Arthrobacter globiformis: one gene and its partner. Each later gene encodes a partner of the first gene's protein in a complex. Links are inferred from orthologs where the notes say so. Each region holds a gene or a part of one and is shown on either strand. Other genes may lie near its edges.

Evidence for each region.
Region 2: the proteins of secY (region 1) and secA are in contact, whole or in part, in a crystal structure (PDB 3DIN), measured with the Thermotoga maritima proteins. The link is inferred for Arthrobacter globiformis from one-to-one orthologs. Residues at the interface, in WP_004081795.1 of Thermotoga maritima: Glu108, Gly109, Glu110, Glu111, Ala236, Glu237, Arg238, Arg239, Ile240, Thr241, Ile242, Gln243, Tyr244, Ala245, Arg246, Arg247, Val248, Thr249, Gly250, Arg251, Arg252, Val253, Tyr254, Gly256, Ala257, Ser258, Thr259, Tyr260, Leu261, Pro262; in WP_004082002.1 of Thermotoga maritima: Glu261, Ala262, Arg263, Lys300, Ala301, Arg302, Thr303, Ile304, Ile305, Leu323, Tyr324, Asp325, Pro326, Val329, Ser330, Tyr333, Ile336, Lys340, Phe345, Val349, Glu363, Phe364, Tyr374, Ser375, Gly376, Gly377, Glu393, Ile395, Thr482, Ser483.

What each region holds. Positions count from the first base shown.
Region 1 is NZ_JAUSZX010000001.1:3,763,977-3,772,532, reverse strand. The notes cover bases 5,560-8,406. They hold secY (preprotein translocase subunit SecY), read left to right. Parts: upstream 5,560-6,251; coding sequence 6,252-7,562; downstream 7,563-8,406. Other genes in these bases: map (type I methionyl aminopeptidase), read left to right, coding at 8,259-8,406; QFZ23_RS17620 (adenylate kinase), read left to right, coding at 7,568-8,137; rplO (50S ribosomal protein L15), read left to right, coding at 5,570-6,055; rpmD (50S ribosomal protein L30), read left to right, coding at 5,560-5,570. In the rest of the region: rpsC (30S ribosomal protein S3), read left to right, coding at 1-458; rplP (50S ribosomal protein L16), read left to right, coding at 459-875; rpmC (50S ribosomal protein L29), read left to right, coding at 878-1,207; rpsQ (30S ribosomal protein S17), read left to right, coding at 1,204-1,509; rplN (50S ribosomal protein L14), read left to right, coding at 1,917-2,285; rplX (50S ribosomal protein L24), read left to right, coding at 2,289-2,648; rplE (50S ribosomal protein L5), read left to right, coding at 2,648-3,229; rpsH (30S ribosomal protein S8), read left to right, coding at 3,308-3,706; rplF (50S ribosomal protein L6), read left to right, coding at 3,725-4,261; rplR (50S ribosomal protein L18), read left to right, coding at 4,264-4,647; rpsE (30S ribosomal protein S5), read left to right, coding at 4,644-5,360; more of rpmD, read left to right, coding at 5,364-5,559; more of map, read left to right, coding at 8,407-8,556. UniProt on the Escherichia coli protein: The central subunit of the protein translocation channel SecYEG. Consists of two halves formed by TMs 1-5 and 6-10.
Region 2 is NZ_JAUSZX010000001.1:3,510,762-3,519,770, forward strand. Bases 3,363-6,662 are described here. They hold secA (preprotein translocase subunit SecA), read right to left. Parts: upstream 6,296-6,662; coding sequence 3,563-6,295; downstream 3,363-3,562. Other genes in these bases: QFZ23_RS16450 (Rv3235 family protein), read left to right, coding at 3,363-3,503; QFZ23_RS16460 (winged helix-turn-helix domain-containing protein), read right to left, coding at 6,380-6,662. Outside these bases: QFZ23_RS16425 (AAA family ATPase), read right to left, coding at 1-341; QFZ23_RS16430 (SAF domain-containing protein), read right to left, coding at 338-982; QFZ23_RS16435 (helix-turn-helix domain-containing protein), read left to right, coding at 1,136-1,351; QFZ23_RS16440 (hypothetical protein), read right to left, coding at 1,366-1,935; QFZ23_RS16445 (LysM peptidoglycan-binding domain-containing protein), read left to right, coding at 2,074-2,889; more of QFZ23_RS16450, read left to right, coding at 2,982-3,362; more of QFZ23_RS16460, read right to left, coding at 6,663-7,594; hpf (ribosome hibernation-promoting factor, HPF/YfiA family), read right to left, coding at 7,624-8,349; QFZ23_RS16470 (ComF family protein), read right to left, coding at 8,522-9,009. UniProt on the Escherichia coli protein: Required for protein export, interacts with the SecYEG preprotein conducting channel.

The DNA of each region.
Region 1 (8,556 bases):
AGCTGACTTCCCGCGTGGCATTCCGCCGTGCGATGAAGAAGGCCATGCAGTCCGCACAGCGTGCCGGTGCCAAGGGTATCCGTATCGCTTGCTCGGGCCGTCTGGGTGGCGCAGAAATGTCCCGCTCGGAGTTCTACCGCGAAGGCCGTGTGCCCCTGCACACCCTCCGCGCGAACATCGACTACGGCTTCTACGAAGCCAAGACCACCTTCGGCCGCATCGGCGTGAAGGTCTGGATCTACAAGGGTGACGTCACCTCCAAGGAACTGGCTCAGCAGGCAGCTGCTGCACCGTCCCGTGGCCGCTCCGGCGACCGCCCGGGCCGCCCGGGTGGCGCTGACCGTGGTGACCGCCGCCGTCGTAACGACCGTCCGGCAGCCGACGCAGCACCTGCTGCTGCAGCTCCGGCAGCCGAGGCAGCAGCACCGGCACAGGCAGCAGAAGGAGGACAGGCTTAAATGCTTATCCCACGTCGAGTCAAGCACCGTAAGCAGCACCACCCGGGTCGTTCCGGCGCTGCCACGGGCGGCACCAAGGTCTCCTTCGGTGAGTACGGCATCCAGGCCCTGAGCCCGGCATACGTCACGAACCGTCAGATCGAATCTGCCCGTATCGCGATGACCCGCCACATCAAGCGTGGCGGTAAGGTCTGGATCAACATCTACCCGGACCGTCCGCTGACCAAGAAGCCTGCCGAAACCCGCATGGGTTCCGGTAAGGGTTCGCCGGAGTGGTGGGTCGCCAACGTCAAGCCGGGCCGGGTTCTCTTCGAACTCTCCGGTGTCAATGAAGAGGTAGCTCGCGAGGCCCTGCGCCTGGCAATCCACAAGCTGCCGTTGAAGGCACGCATTGTGCGTCGCGAAGGTGGTGAGTAGAAATGGCAGTAGGGTCGAAGGATCTCGCACCCGCACAGCTGGACGGTTTCGACAACGAGCGTCTCGTTGAAGAACTCCGCAAGTCCAAGGAAGAGCTGTTCAACCTGCGTTTCCAGTCCGCCACCGGACAGCTGGAGAACCACGGTCGTCTGCGCGCGGTAAAGAAGGACATCGCACGCATCTACACCGTTCTCCGTGAGCGCGAGCTGGGCATTCGTGCCGAGGTTGCCGCACCGGTTGTGGAAGCCAAGGAAGAAAAGAAGTCCAAGAAGTCTGCAGCTAAGAAGGCTGAAAAGCCGGCCGAGGCTGAGACCGAGGAGGACGCCAAGTGAGTGAAAAGGACGAGAACGTGACGGAAACTGCTACGGCAGCTACGGCTGAGCAGCGCGGTTACCGTAAGACGCGTCGCGGCTACGTGGTCTCTGACAAGATGGACAAGACCATCGTTGTTCAGGTTGAAGACCGCGTGAAGCACGCCCTGTACGGCAAGGTCATCCGCCGCACCTCCAAGGTCAAGGCACACGACGAGCAGAACACCGCCGGCATCGGCGACCTGGTTGTCATCGCCGAGACCCGCCCGCTGTCCGCCACCAAGAACTGGCGGCTCGTGGAGATCCTCGAGAAGGCTAAGTAACACCTGCAGCATCGCCTCCGGCGGCTGTACCGGACACCCCCGTTCCCTTTGGGAGCGGGGGTGTCCGCGTTAAGCGGGGAGCGTCCGACGGCGGCCGGCCGGGTGGGTGGGGGAGTGGATCGGCCCCTGCCGGTTGTGATATGGGGATGCCGGGCAAATGTGCTAGGATATTGAGTTTGTATGGCGCCTGTTGTGCGCCGACAGCAAACCTCGTAAACAATCGTGCCACGGCATAGTGCCCCCCTGCGCCTCCACGGGCTGGGAGGCAACTGTTTGTGGCACGGGCGTTTAGGCCTGGTCTGGCAAAATCCAGTCAGGTCAAGAGACACCCCGATCAACCGTTCCGCAAGGCTCATTCCGTAGGAAGATTTTCGGTCTGAGAACCGGCGCGACGCAAGGAGTAAATAGTGATTCAGCAGGAGTCGCGACTCAAGGTCGCCGACAACACGGGTGCTAAGGAAATCCTTACCATTCGCGTTCTCGGTGGATCTGGCCGTCGCTACGCAGGCATTGGCGACGTCATCGTCGCAACCGTCAAGGATGCAATTCCGGGCGGCAACGTAAAGAAGGGCGATGTCGTCAAGGCTGTCATCGTCCGTACCAAGAAGGAACGCCGCCGTGCGGATGGTTCCTACATCAAGTTTGACGAGAACGCAGCCGTCATCCTGAAGAACGACGGTGACCCCCGCGGTACCCGTATCTTCGGACCGGTTGGTCGTGAGCTCCGTGACAAGAAGTTCATGAAGATCGTTTCTCTGGCTCCGGAGGTGCTCTAGTCCATGGCTAAGATCAAGAAGGGTGACCTGGTTCAGGTCATCACTGGCGCCAAGGCTGAGCGCGGCGGCGACCGTGGCAAGCAGGGCAAGGTTCTGCGCGTGTTCCCGGACACCAACCGCGTGCTGGTTGAGGGTATCAACCGCGTAACCAAGCACACCAAGGTCGGCCAGTCGCAGCGCGGCACCAAGACCGGCGGCATCGAGGTTGTCGAGGCTCCGATCCACGTTTCCAACGTGGCTCTCGTTGACCCGTCCACCAAGAAGCCGACCCGCGTTGGTTTCCGCCTCGACACCGTTGAGAAGGACGGCGTCAAGAAGACCGTCCGCATCCGCGTGGCCAAGAGCTCCGGGAAGGACATCTAATGACTGAGACTCTCGAGACTCCGGCAACGAAGATCGTTCCTCGTCTGAAGACCAAGTACGCCGATTCCATCAAGAGCGCGCTTCTTGAGGAATTCAAGTACGAGAACGTGAACCAGGTTCCCCGTCTGGTCAAGGTTGTAGTGAACATGGGTGTTGGAGATGCCGCCAAGGACTCCAAGCTGATCGACGGCGCTGTCCGCGACCTCACCCTGATCACCGGCCAGAAGCCGCAGGTCACCAAGGCCCGCAAGTCGATCGCCCAGTTCAAGCTGCGCGAAGGCATGCCCATTGGTGCACACGCAACCCTGCGTGGCGACCGCATGTGGGAATTCGTGGACCGTCTGGTCACGCTTGCTCTGCCCCGTATCCGCGACTTCCGCGGCCTCAGCGGCAAGCAGTTTGATGGCAACGGCAACTACACCTTCGGTCTGACCGAGCAGGTTATGTTCCACGAGATCGACCAGGACTCCATCGACCGCACCCGCGGCATGGACATCACGGTTGTGACCACCGCCAAGACCGACGACGAAGGCCGCGCGCTGCTCAAGGCGCTTGGTTTCCCGTTCAAAACCGAAGCTTAATTAACTACGTAAAAGGTCCGGCCGCCGGGTGTTGAACCACGACGGCGGAAACCGTTACGAGGAAGGGCAAGTGCCCAAATGACAATGACAGATCCTGTCGCAGATATGCTTACGCGCCTGCGTAACGCAAACTCGGCATACCACGATTCCGTGTCTATGCCTTACAGCAAGCTCAAGGCTCGCGTTGCTGACATCCTGAAGGCCGAAGGCTTCATCGCCGGCTGGAAGGAAGAGGACGCTGAAGTCGGCAAGAAGCTGACACTCGAGCTCAAGTTCGGTCCGAACCGCGAGCGTTCAATCGCGGGTGTCCGTCGTATTTCCAAGCCGGGTCTCCGCGTTTACGCGAAGTCCACCAACCTGCCGCACGTGCTGGGTGGCCTGGGTATCGCAATCCTGTCCACCTCTTCCGGCCTCCTGACTGACAAGCAGGCCGGCAAGAAGGGCGTGGGCGGCGAAGTCCTCGCTTACGTCTGGTAACGGGAAAGGAAGAGAATAATGTCACGTATTGGACGTCTCCCCATCACCGTTCCTGCCGGCGTTGAGGTCAAGGTTGACGGCTCTGTCGTCAGCGTCAAGGGTTCCAAGGGCGAGCTGAGCCACACTGTGGCCAGCCCGATCGAGGTTGCGCTGGAAGACAGCACCCTGACCGTCACCCGCCCGAACGACGAGCGCGCCTCCCGCTCGCTCCACGGCCTGACCCGCACCCTGATCGCCAATATGATCCAGGGCGTTACCGCAGGCTACGAGAAGAAGCTCGAAATCGTCGGTACCGGTTACCGTGTTCAGGCCAAGGGTTCTGACCTTGAGTTCGCTCTCGGCTACAGCCACCCGGTCAACGTTTCGGCTCCGGCTGGCATCACCTTTGCAGTAGAGGGGCCGACCAAGCTCTCTGTCTCAGGCATCAATAAGCAGCAGGTCGGCGAGGTTGCTGCCAACATTCGCAAGCTGCGCAAGCCTGACCCGTACAAGGGCAAGGGCATTCGCTACGCGGGCGAAGTCATCCGCCGCAAGGTCGGAAAGGCTGGTAAGTAACCATGGCCATCGCCATTAACAAGAAGCGTACGAACAAGAGCAAGTCTGCTTCGCGCAGCCGCCGCCAGCTTCGTATCCGCAAGCGCATCTCCGGAACGGCTGTACGTCCTCGCCTGGTCGTCAACCGCTCCGCCCGCCACGTATTTGTCCAGGTTGTCGACGACACCATTGGCCAGACCGTAGCGAGCGCGTCCACTCTGGAAGCTGACCTTCGTGCATTCGACGGTGACAAGACCGCCAAGGCCAAGCGCGTTGGCGAGCTCGTAGCCGAGCGTGCCAAGGCTGCCGGTGTCGAAGCTGTTGTCTTCGACCGTGGTGGTAACAAGTACCACGGCCGGATCGCCGCCGTCGCTGACGGTGCACGCGAAGGTGGGCTGTCACTGTGACCGAAGCAAACAAGGAAAAGGACACTGTGTCTGCAGAAGAGAAGGCGACCGAAGCCGCAGCTGCTGAGACCACTGCCCCCGCTACCGAGGACCGCCGTGGTGGCGCCCGTCGCGGCGAGCGTGGCGACCGTGGCCAGGGCCGCGGCGACCGCGGTGGCCGTGGTGGCCGCGATGGCGGACGTGAAGCCGAGAAGAACCAGTTCATCGAGCGCGTAGTTACCATCAACCGCGTTTCCAAGGTCGTCAAGGGTGGTCGTCGCTTCAGCTTCACCGCACTCGTCGTCGTTGGTGACGGTAACGGTCTGGTCGGCGTCGGTTACGGCAAGGCCAAGGAAGTTCCCGCAGCTATCGCCAAGGGTGTTGAAGAGGCCAAGAAGTCCTTCTTCCGCGTTCCCCGCGTTGGCAACTCCATCCCTCACCGCGTTCAGGGTGAAGCGGCCGCTGGTGTCGTAATGCTGCGTCCGGCTTCCGCCGGTACCGGTGTTATTGCCGGTGGTCCGGTCCGTGCAGTACTGGAGTGCGTGGGCATCCACGACATCCTCTCCAAGTCGCTCGGTTCCTCCAACGCCATCAACATCGTTCACGCGACCGTTGATGCCCTGAAGCGCCTCGAAGAGCCGGCAGCCGTGGCAGCACGCCGTGGCCTGCCGCTGGACGAGATCGCCCCGCCGGCACTGGTGAAGGCTCTGATGAACCAGAAGGCAGGTGTCTAAGTCATGGCGAAGAACCTGACTCCCTCCGACGCCAAGTTGGAGATCACCCAGATTAAGGGCGTCATTGGCGCCAAGCAGAACCAGCGCGACACCCTGCGGTCCCTCGGCCTGAAGCGGATCGGACACACCGTTGTCCGCACCGCCGATGCCGTGACCGTTGGAATGCTCAACACGGTTCCGCACCTCGTGAATGTTGAGGAGGCGAAGTAATGGCAGAGAAGAACACGGCCGAGACCGCAGCTGCTGAGAAGCAGAGCGCTCTGAAGGTTCACCACCTGCGTCCCGCCCCTGGTGCCAAGACCGCCAAGACCCGTGTTGGTCGTGGTGAAGGTTCCAAGGGTAAGACCGCCGGTCGCGGTACCAAGGGTACGAAGGCCCGCTACCAGGTGAAGGCTGGCTTTGCCGGCGGCCAGCTGCCGCTGCACATGCGCCTGCCGAAGCTGCGCGGCTTCAAGAACCCGTTCCGGGTTGAGTTCCAGGTTGTGAACCTGGAGAAGCTCAACGAGCTGTTCCCGGAAGGTGGCGCTGTCACCGTGGAGGACCTGGTTGCAAAGGGTGCTGTTCGCAAGAACCAGCCCGTGAAGGTGCTTGGCACCGGCGACATCACCGTCAAGGTTGACGTCACCGCCCACGCCTTCTCAGCCAGCGCTACTGAAAAGATCGCTGCAGCCGGCGGCAGCACCACCGCGCTCTAAGGGATTCCGTCCCGGAGCCGGTGGGCAATAGCCCGCTGCGCAAACTCCCGGCACGGGGGCCGAGGCCCCTGTGCCGGGAGTTTTTTCATACCCATTGGGTCTTCCGGATTGTTCGCATGCCGCAAACACCGGTTAGACTCGGTTGTTGGGTTTATAGACCTGCATCACGAGACTTATTAACAACTGAGGAGGACGCTTGCTAAGCGCATTCGGCCGGGCGTTTCGAACGCCTGATCTGCGACGCAAGTTGTTGTTCACGCTGGGAATCATCACAATCTTCCGCTTGGGAGCCTTTATCCCCTCGCCCGGTGTGAGCTACCAGAATGTCCAGCAATGCTTGTCGAACGGGCAGACCCAGGGCGGGATCTACCAGCTCGTCAATCTTTTCAGCGGCGGAGCATTGCTGCAGGTCTCCATCTTCGCCCTGGGCATCATGCCGTACATCACGGCGAGCATCATTGTGCAGCTGCTGCGCGTGGTCATCCCGCGCTTCCAGCAGCTGTACGAAGAGGGCGCCTCCGGGCAGTCCAAGCTGACGCAGTACACGCGGTACCTGACGATCGCCCTTGGCCTGCTGAACGCCACGACGCTGGTGTCGCTGGCGCGGTCAGGGCAGTTGCTGCCCGGCTGCAACCTGCCCATCATCCCGGACCAGAGCGTCATCACCACCATCCTCATCATCATCACGCTGACGGCCGGCACCGGCCTCATCATGTGGATGGGTGAGCTCGTGACCGAGAAGGGCGTCGGCAACGGCATGTCGTTGCTGATCTTCACAGCCATCGCTGCTGGCTTCCCCACCTCGCTGGGCGCCATCTGGACCGCACAGGGTCCGGGCACGTTCTTCATTGTGCTGGCCATCGGCCTGCTGACGGTTGCCCTGGTGGTCTTTGTGGAGCAGTCCCAGCGCCGCATCCCGGTGCAGTACGCCAAGCGCATGATCGGGCGCCGCACAGTGGGCGGCACCAGCACCTACATTCCCATCAAGGTGAACATGGCCGGCGTCATTCCTGTCATCTTCGCTTCCTCGATGCTCTACCTGCCGGCGTTGATCTCGCAGTTCAACCAGCCGAAGGCGGGGGAACCGATCCAGCCGTGGGTTGAGTGGATCAACAACAACCTGACCCGCGGGGACCACCCCATCTACATGGCGCTGTACTTCGCCATGATCGTTTTCTTTACCTACTTCTATGTCGCGATCACCTTCAACCCTGAAGAGGTCAGCGACAACATGAAGAAATACGGCGGCTTCATTCCGGGTATCCGTGCCGGCAAGCCGACCGCGGATTACCTGCAGTACGTCCTGTCGCGCATCACGCTGCCTGGAGCCTTCTACCTTGGCTTCGTGGCACTGATACCGCTGGTGGCGCTCGTGCTGATCAACGCAAACCAGAACTTCCCGTTCGGTGGCACCTCGATCCTGATCATGGTGGGCGTTGGCCTGGAAACCGTCAAGCAAATTGACGCGCAGCTACAGCAGCGTCACTACGAAGGGCTATTGCGATGACCAGAATGTTGATTATCGGACCACCCGGTTCGGGCAAGGGCACGCAGGCGGAACGCATTTCAGAACGCCTCGGCGTCGTTGCGATCTCCACCGGCGACATCTTCCGCGCCAACGTCAAGGGCGAGACGCCGCTCGGCGTTGAGGCCAAGAAGTACATGGACAACGGGGATTTCGTCCCGGACAGCGTGACCAACAAGATGGTGCGCGACCGTCTCAGCGAAGGCGACGTCGAGGACGGCTTCCTGCTGGACGGCTACCCCCGCACCACCGCCCAGGTTGACTACCTGGACCAGATCCTGGCCAACGGCGACCAGAAGCTGGACGTCGTCCTGCAGCTCACCGCCGATGACGAGGAACTCGTGACCCGCCTGCTGGGCCGCGCGAAGGAAACCGGACGCAGCGACGACAACGAAGCCGTCATCCGCCACCGCCTGGACCTCTACCACGAGCAGACCGAGGCTGTTGTGGCCAAGTATGCCGAACGCGGCATCCTGACCCAGGTGGACGGCATCGGCCAGATCGACGAGGTCACCGACCGCGTCATGCAGGCGATCAAAGAGGCACAGGCCGCCTGATATCAGTTCCAACGCTGCGAGGCTCCTCCCGGACCATGGGGAGGGGCCTCCGGCTTTTAGCGGTTTTGGTCCCGCATCCGGCAACCAGAACGGCTAGGCACATTGAGAGGAAACACCGCTGATGGCATTCGGCCAGCCACGGATTGAATACAAGACCAACGCCCAGATGCGCATCATGCACGAGGCCGGGCTCGTCCTGAGCCGCGCCCTCGACGCCGCCGTGGCCGCCGCAGCCCCGGGCGTCACGACGAAGCAGCTCGACGAGGTCTTCGCTGCCGTGCTCCTGGAGGCAGGGGCGAAGTCCAATTTCCTGGGCTACCACGGCTTCCCGGCGACCATCTGCACGTCCGTGAACGAGGAAGTGGTCCACGGCATCCCAGGGTCCAAGGTCCTGCAGGACGGCGACATCATCTCGATCG
Region 2 (9,009 bases), 250 kb from region 1 along the record:
CTACTGACGGCATCGGCAATACTCTCCGCCAGGGCTGTGGACACGACGGTCGAGGGCGCCGCAGTGACCCCGATGTCGCGAAGCCTCAACCGCTCCTCTGGGCTGTCCGTCAGGGCAATGATGACTACGCCCACGGCGGCGAGCCTGTCCACCAGCGAGGCAGTCAGGTCCGGACTTCCCTCGGCAACAACGGCCGCCCGGGCCAACCCGCTCTGGCAGGCGGCCAGCAGTTCTGCCAGCTCCGCGCAGCGCCGGACTACTGTAACGGGACCGTGCAGCCGCTCCAGTCCGCCAACCAGGTCTTCCTGCGACTCGCCGACGGTGACAACCGGGATGCTCACTTGGCGGCCCCACCGGGGTTCCACACCACTGAGATTTTAGCCTCGTTTGCCTGCGCGCCAAGGAGCGAGGCCATCTGCCCGTCCCCCACCAGGACCATCAGGACCGTGGATTTCGAAGCACCCAGAGCGGTGGATCCTTGTGAGACCTCCGCGATTTCCGCGCCCGGGAGCAGGAGCTTGGGCTCGGCAAATCCGTTCCGGGCGTCAGGCATGGAGACCCAGACGTCGACCCGGGTGCCTGCCACCGCCTGCTCAGGCAAGGCCTCCTGAACCGTGACGGCCACGGGCTTTCGGTCCAGGGCGTCGACGCTGCCCAGGCTTTCACGGGGAACCAACTGGTCCTTGGCGATCCGCTGGACGGCCACCTGGCCTTCGGGAATACCTGACTCCGCCGTGACATAGTGCGCTTCGACATCACCCAGGCGCACCTTGACCCGGCTGATGTTTTCCGGAGTGAGTTTCTGGCCGACGGCGATTGGCTCACGGGCGGCAAATACCTCTGTGGTGCGGTCCGCACTGCCGACGAGAGCAACGACTCCGACCACAGAGGCGAGGACAAGGAGCACACCCACCAGAAGCCTCGGGTCCTTCCAGGAAGGCTTCTTCAGCCGGGCGCCGGTGGCCGCCGTGCTTGCACTCATGCGTACTGCTCCCCCTTGACGCTTGGGCGCTTCAATCGCGCCGGTCATGATCATTGTTACGGCATGCCCGCTCAATCGGAAAGGTATTCAGGCAAACACCACCAAACTGTGGATAACGGCACCACCCGCGCCCAACGGTGGCACAATTGGAATATGCCCCGTTTCCTTACGCTTGCAGATGTAGCCGAGCAGCTTCAGATTAACGCGCCGGCAGCGTATGCCCTCGTCCGCAGCGGCGAACTGAAGGCGATCCAGGTGGGTGGCCGCGGCCAGTGGCGCGTCGAGGAGAAGATGCTTGAGCAGTACATCGAAGAGCGATATGCCGAGGCAAGCCGGATGATCCAAGAGGCCAAGTCCAAATCCGTTTGAGCACGAGAGGGCCGTCAGAGTTCACCGCCGCGCCTTGAGCGGAGCGCACCCAGCGACTGAAACGGGACCGTTGCCACATCGGCAACCCGGCCAGCCCTGCGCGCTTCGCCCGGCAGTGTCATAGCGAGGTCAAAAAAGTCCCGCCCCACCCTGTCAATTACGCCCGAGAGCTGCACGTCCGGTGGCCGGCCTGCCAGCAGGACGGTGAGTTCAGCCCTGTCCCGCGCCAACCCCCTCAGCGCGCTGGCAAGGCCGAGTTTCCGGCGCACGGGGGACGACTCGCCCACCGCGAACCGGCCGAGTCCGGTGTAGTGGCCGACGGCGGCATACGGAATCAGCACCTGGTGTCCCGCCTCGTCAAGGACCAGGCTTTCGGATCCCGCATGGCTGAGCGTGCCGGCAAAGACAGGTCCCGAACCCAGATGGATGCCCACGTGGCAGCCTAGGGATCCACGCAGCCTGTCATCGAGCGCGATGGCGGCCGTGTCTGCCCGGGAGCGCTCGGCAATCTCGGACTCCAGGCCCAGGACCCCGGCCTCGGCAAGCTGCAGCTCAAGATCCTGAAAAAGTGCATTCCATCGCATGGCGACAGCGTAGGCGCGCCCACGAAGGCGGTCAATTAATCCACAAACTTTCCTATCTCCATGGACAACAGAGATGCAACTGCTGCAAACTGACTCCATTAATCCTAAACGAAATCAAAGTTGATCAAACTGCATCAAATGCATTGGTTGGAGGAAGTCATGGCGGAAGTGGTCCAGCGCCCGGTGAGGGCAGAAGCCGCCTTGGCGGTTGTCATCCTGGGGCTCGGAGTCTTCCTGGCGTTGACCGGGGCCGGGATAGTCGACCATTGGAAGCGGTCCGCTGCACGCCAGCAGGCCTTGCTTTTCGACGACCTGCTTGGCCTGTTGGCGCTCACCGCCGGGCTGACCGTCATCGCCTGGTGGCTGCTGTCCCTGGCCACCGCCTTTGCATCGGCACTCCTGGAACGGACCGGGCATCATGCCGCCGCCCGCGCCACAGGGCGGTTCAGCCCTGTTTTCATGCGCAGGCTGGCGATGGCCGCGGTGGGCGTGCAGCTCCTCGGCGCACCGCTCGCCCATGCGGATGCCTTGCCCGCTGCAGCCCTTTCCTCGAGCAACGGATCGTCCCTGTCCGCAGCATGGGCGCCCCTGACCGACCGGCGGCCGGACCTACCCGCCGGCCGTTCCGCGGACTCCGGCATCACCGAAAGATCCGTCGCGGAGGGCAGCGAACTCCAGCCTCAGTGGAAGCCGCGCGTCCCGGTTGTGGAACCCGGCCTCGTCGCCTCATTGCCGGCCAGGGCAACGGCTGAGCCGGCCAGTGCCCGCCGCGAGGTACCCGTCCGGGCCGGCGAATCACTCTGGACCATCGCCGCACGCGAACTGGGTCCCGGTGCTTCCGAGGTGGAAATCGCAGCCCGCTGGCCGCTCTGGCACCAGGCCAACCGGAACATCATCGGAGCCGATCCCAACGTCCTTCTCCCGGGCCAGCTCCTCAGCCCGCCGCCGCCGTAAGCGGCGTCGGCATGCTTTCCTTCCGCGCCACCGGACCCGCGGCCGCCCCTCCTCGCGGCCATCCCAAGCCAGCCTCTACCGAAGGACCGATCATGACTGCAGTAACTCCAATACGGCGTGAAGGAAGCGCTGTTCTTGAGCCCCTCCCGGCCGCGCCCGCCCGCCCGGCGGTAGCGGCACCCTCCTGCCCTGAACACACGCAAACCCGGTCCGCGCAAACCCGGCCAGCGCAAACTCAGCTGGCGGTAGCTCCCGCCCCCGGAGACGAGGCGCGCGAAATATGCGCCATCACCAGGGCCACGGTCCAGGCTGCCATTGAGGTCCTGGCGGGAACGAGGCCCATCCACCAGCTGGCGCGGCGGCTGGACCAGCGCTGCCTCACCGTGCTCCAGCACCGGGCGGCCCTCACCCGGCGGGTGGCTGCCCGGGCTCCCCGGAAGATGGAATTGCTCCACCGCAACGCATCAGTCCGCTCGGTCCGCGCCTGCGGGGTGACGCCTGACGTTTACGAGGCCAGCGCGGTGGTGATTGATGAACTGCGGGTCCGGGCAGTCGCCGTCCGGCTGGAACGCAGCAAAAACGTCTGGCGCGTGACCGCCCTGGAGATTGGCTAACGCGAAAGCAGGAAGGGACCGGAGCACGAGCTCCGGTCCCTTCCTGTCATATCCGCTGGTTAGCGCTTTTTCTTCTTCCCGTCACGCCGCTCCTGCGATGCGGCCTTGGCGGGGTTGCCCGAGCGGCCTGTAGCGCGGCCTTCAATCCGGGTCTCGGCTCCGCCGTCCTCCCGCGGCGCGGTGTACTGGAGCTGCGCGGGCTTCTCCGGCGCCTCAAGACCGGCGGCTCGGATCTGCGGCTCGTGGTGTTCGGTGTGGCCTCCGGCGGCATCGGCAACCACGACGTCCTCGGCCGGGGTGACTTCCACTTCAAGGTTGAAGAGGAAGCCGACGCTCTCCTCCCGGATGGCTTCCATCATGGACTGGAACATCGTGAAACCTTCACGCTGGTATTCCACCAGCGGATCACGCTGGGCCATGGCACGCAGGCCGATGCCCTCCTTGAGATAGTCCATCTCGTACAGGTGCTCCTGCCACTTCCGCCCGATCACGGAGAGCACAACACGCCGCTCGAGTTCACGCATGCTCTCGGAGCCGATCGCCTCCTCGCGTGCCTGATACACCAGCTTGGCATCAGACATGATTTCTTCCCTCAGGAACTCCACAGTGATGCGCGACTTGCCGCCGGCCTCGTCGATGACATCGTGCGGCGTCACGGTCACAGGGTAGAGCGTCTTCAGGTTGGTCCAGAGCTGGTCGAAGTCCCAGTCGTCGCCGTTGCCTTCGGCGGTCGCTTCGTCGATCAGTGCGTTGATGGTGTCTTCCAGGAAGAACTGCACCTTTTCGTGAAGGTCATCGCCTTCGAGGATCCGGCGGCGGTCGCCATAGATGGCCTCGCGCTGGCGGTTGAGGACGTCATCGTACTTCAGGACGTTCTTTCGCTGCTCGGCGTTCCGGCCCTCGACCTGCCCCTGGGCCGAGGCAATGGCGCGCGAGACCAGCTTGGATTCCAGCGCCACGTCGTCGGGCACGGAGCTGTTCATGAGCCGCTCCGCCGCTCCCGAATTGAACAGGCGCATGAGGTCGTCGGTCAGCGAAAGGTAGAACCTGGATTCGCCGGGGTCGCCCTGGCGGCCCGAGCGGCCGCGGAGCTGGTTGTCGATGCGGCGGGATTCGTGGCGCTCAGTTCCCAGCACATACAGCCCGCCCAGGCCCAGTACTTCCTCGTGCTCGTCCTTGACGGCCTTCTTCGCAGCCTCCAGCGCCCCGGGCCAGGCGGCCTCGTACTCGTCCGAGTTTTCCTCCGGGTCAAGTCCCCGCTGTGCCAGTTCGGCGATGGCGGTGAACTCGGCGTTGCCGCCCAGCATGATGTCCGTGCCGCGGCCAGCCATGTTGGTGGCGACAGTGACCGCACCCTTGCGTCCGGCCTGGGCCACGATGGCGGCTTCACGGGCGTGGTTCTTGGCGTTGAGAACCTCGTGCCGGATGCCCTCCTTCGCCAGCAGGCGCGAGAGGTACTCGCTCTTTTCGACGCTCGTGGTGCCAACGAGCACAGGCTGGCCACTTTCATGGCGTTCGGCGATGTCCCGGACCACTGCATCGAACTTGACGGTTTCGTTCTTGTAGACCAGGTCGGACCGGTCCATCCGAACCATGTCCCGGTTTGTGGGGATGGCAACTACCCCGAGCTTGTACGTGCTCATGAATTCGGCGGCTTCGGTCTCTGCCGTGCCCGTCATACCGGAGAGCTTGTCGTACATGCGGAAGTAGTTCTGCAGCGTCACCGTGGCGAGGGTCTGGTTTTCAGCCTTGATCTCGACGCCCTCTTTGGCTTCGATCGCCTGGTGCATGCCCTCGTTGTAGCGGCGGCCGGCCAGGATACGGCCGGTGTGCTCGTCAACGATGAGGACCTCGCCGTCGAGGATGACGTAGTCCTTGTCCCGCTTGAACAGCTCCTTGGCCTTGATGGCGTTGTTGAGGAAGCCGATCAGGGGCGTGTTTGCGGATTCGTAGAGGTTCTGGATGCCGAGGTAGTCCTCAACCTTTTCGATTCCGCTTTCGAGTACGCCGACGGTGCGCTTCTTCTCGTCGACTTCGTAGTCCTTCTCCGGCTGCAGGCGCAGGACAACCTTGGCGAACTCGCTGTACCAGCGGTTGGTGTCACCCTGGGCCGGGCCTGAAATGATCAGCGGCGTACGGGCCTCGTCGATGAGGATCGAGTCGACTTCATCGACGATCGCAAAGTTATGGCCGCGCTGCACCAGTTCGGACTTGTCCCAGGCCATGTTGTCACGGAGGTAGTCGAAGCCGAATTCGTTGTTGGTGCCGTAGGTGATATCGGCAGAATACTGCTCGCGGCGGACAGACGGGTCCTGGTTGGCGAGGATGCAGCCGCTGGTGAGCCCCAGGAAGCGGTAGACGCGGCCCATAAGCTCAGACTGGTATTCGGCCAGGTAGTCGTTCACGGTGACAACGTGCACGCCATTTCCGGTGAGGGCATTGAGGTAGGCCGGAGCAGTGGCCACCAGAGTCTTGCCTTCACCGGTCTTCATTTCGGCGATGTTGCCCAGGTGCAGGGCAGCACCACCCATGAGCTGAACATCAAAGTGCCGCATGCCGAGCGTGCGCGAGGACGCCTCGCGAACGGCGGCGAAGGCCTCCGGCAGGAGGTCGTCGAGCTTCTCGCCATCCCGGTGGCGCGCACGGAGCCGGTCTGTTTCTTCGCGCAGTTCCGCATCCGTAAAGGTTTGGAACGAGTCTTCAAGGGCGTTAATGGAATCAGCATAGTTCCGCAGTTGCCTCAGGAGCTTTTTGTCACCTGTGCGGAGAATTTTTTCGATTAGTGATGCCACGTGAAGTTGCTCCCAGTCTCATGCTGCCGAATTCTGGCGTGATTTAGTCTACGGGAGAGACGCATGGCACGTTGCCCTGTTCCCTCACAGCGGATAGCCGTTGACCGCGACCGCGACCGCGGGAGCAAGATCCCCCACCGGCAAGACCGCTACGCCGTCCAGTCCCAGCCAGCCTGCCATCAGCTGCAGCTCAGCGGCGAGTTCGACGGCGGTGTCCGCCGGAGCGTCCGGCTCACCGAAGCACGCCTTGGCAAGCAACAGGCCCGCGGCCCGGTCAGCCTTAAGATCCACTCTTGCCACAATGCGGTCGCGGAGCAGGAACGGAAGCACATAGTAGCCGAAGCGCCGTTTTGCCACCGGGGTGTAAATCTCGATGCGGTAATGAAATCCGAAGAGCTCTTCGAGCCTGCGCCGTTCAAACACCAGCGAATCGAATGGGCTGAGTAGCGCCCTGCCGGCAGCCTGGCGCGGCAGCCGGGCCTGGGCGTGGCGGTACACCTTCCGGTCCCAGCCTGCCACTGTCACCGGTTCCAGGCGCCCGGCATCAACGAGGCGCTGAACCGAGGCAGCAGCTGCCTTTACCGGAGTCCTGAAGTAGTCGGCGAAACACCGCACCGTCCCGATCCCGTGGGCCTGCGCCGCAGCATCGATGAGCCGGTCCATGGCGGCCGCGGGATCCGGTATCGCGTCGAGGTCATGCCCGGGCAAAACCTGGCGGGTCAGGGCATACTGCCGTTCGAACTGGTCCGTCCTTGACGCCGATGAGACGACTCCCTCTTCAAACAGGTGCTCCAGCACCCGTTTGACGGCGTTCCAGTTCCAGCCCCAGTTGACGTGCTTGCGGTCTTCCACGTGCCCGAGCCTGGCGGTGAGTTCGGCGGCGGTCATGGGCCTGCCGTCGGCGAGCGCATCAAGGACCCGGCCAGTTACACCGGAGCGCAGCCCGGGGTCCATCCCTGCCGCCCCAACCCACTTGCGGTTCTGCCACACCACCAGGTCCAGGAAGTGTTCCGGGCGGATGTAGCTGGCTTCGTGGGCCCAGTACTCCAGCATTCGCCGCGGGTGCCTGCCTGCCATTTGCTGGAGGATGGAGCGGTCGTAGTCGCCGAGCCTGGAAAAGAACGGGAGGAAGTGGCTCCGGGCCAGAACGTTGACGGAATCGATCTGGACGAGTTGGATCCGGGCAAAGGTCCGGCCCACCGCCCGTGAGGTCACGGGGCCGGCGGGCCGTCCTTTGTCCAGTCCCTGGGCTGCCAGTGCGATCCGCCGGGCCTGCGAGAGGCTCAGCGATGCACCCATGTCAGCCCTTTCGTTGCCTGGGCTCCATCTTATGCAGTTGCGGCCGCGTCGTCCGAGCGGTACGCAAGGATTTTCTCCTCATGCGTGTTTTCGCCGGGTTCGCAGTAGTGGTCCAGGGTGATAACCCCGTATGTCCAGCCGCGGCGACGGTACACAACCGATGGAGCGTTCGTGGCCTTGTCCACGAAAAGGTAAAAGTCGTGACCGATAAGTTCCATGTTGTCCACGGCGTCGTCAAGGGTGAGGGACGCGGCCGGGAACACTTTGCGCCGAATCAGCACCGGCGAGTCGCCGGCGGGAATGTCGTTGTCGACATCGTACGGCGATTTCTCAGCGGGTTCCGGAGCGGTCTGGCTGTTATTGCTCGCTTCGACATAGATCGGCTGGTTGGAGCTCGCGGGCTCCAGCGTTGCAGTTGCCTCGCGTACGGCCTTGGGCGTATGCCGCCCGTGGTGGACCTTCTTGCGGTCCTTGGCCCTGCGCAGCCGCTCAAGCAGCTTGTTGTAGGCGAGGTCGAACGCGGCGAACTTATCTGCGGCGCTTGCTTCGGCACGGATCACGGGGCCGCGGCCCAGGACTGTCACTTCAACCGTGAGCTGGTCACCGGTCTGCCGCGCATTTGTTTCCTTTGAAACCTTCGCGTCGACCCTCTGGACCTTGTCCCCAAGCGATTCGATCTTCGAGATCTTCTCGCCGGCATATTCGCGGAATCGGTCCGAGACCGTCAGATTTCGTCCGCTGATCATGAACTCCATGGTGCCCTCCAAATGACTTCGGTGACACGACGGCGGCACTTCCGGGGGACGATCTGATTGACAGTCGAGCCCCTTTCCGAGCCGCTATCGAAAGGTACAACTGTTCTTGGTACCCATATCCGACGTTAGTTCATAGCAACAAGTTATTCATCCTTTCGCAGTTTATTTTTTTCTATGTCTCAGGTAGGCCCCAGGCAGTCCCCGGATGCCGCGACTGCGCCGGGGCTGCCGCCGCATCGGGTGCACGGGTGGCGGCAAGGACCACGGCGCCGCGCACAATTCCGCCGGCTTCGTGGATGGCCCGGGCGGCTTCCGCCAGGGTGGCGCCGGTGGTCAGTACGTCGTCGACGATGATGCACTGCCTTCCCCGCAGCGAGTGTCCGCGGGTGCCGCGCGCGGTGCGCATGGAGCCGCGGACCCTTCGGGACCTGTCTCCCCTGCCAAGTCCCTTCTGCCCTCCGGACAGGCCACCTCCGGCTCGGGGGTTCCTGACTTTGCGCAGCGCATCACTGCATCCGACGTGACGGTCGTTGAAGCTCCGCCCGACGCCGGCCAACAGCAAGTGAACGGGACTGAAACCGCGTTTCCGGTACGCGCTGCCACTGGTTGGGACCGGAATGAGGACCACGCCGTCCGTTCCCGCATATGCTGCTGCAAGCG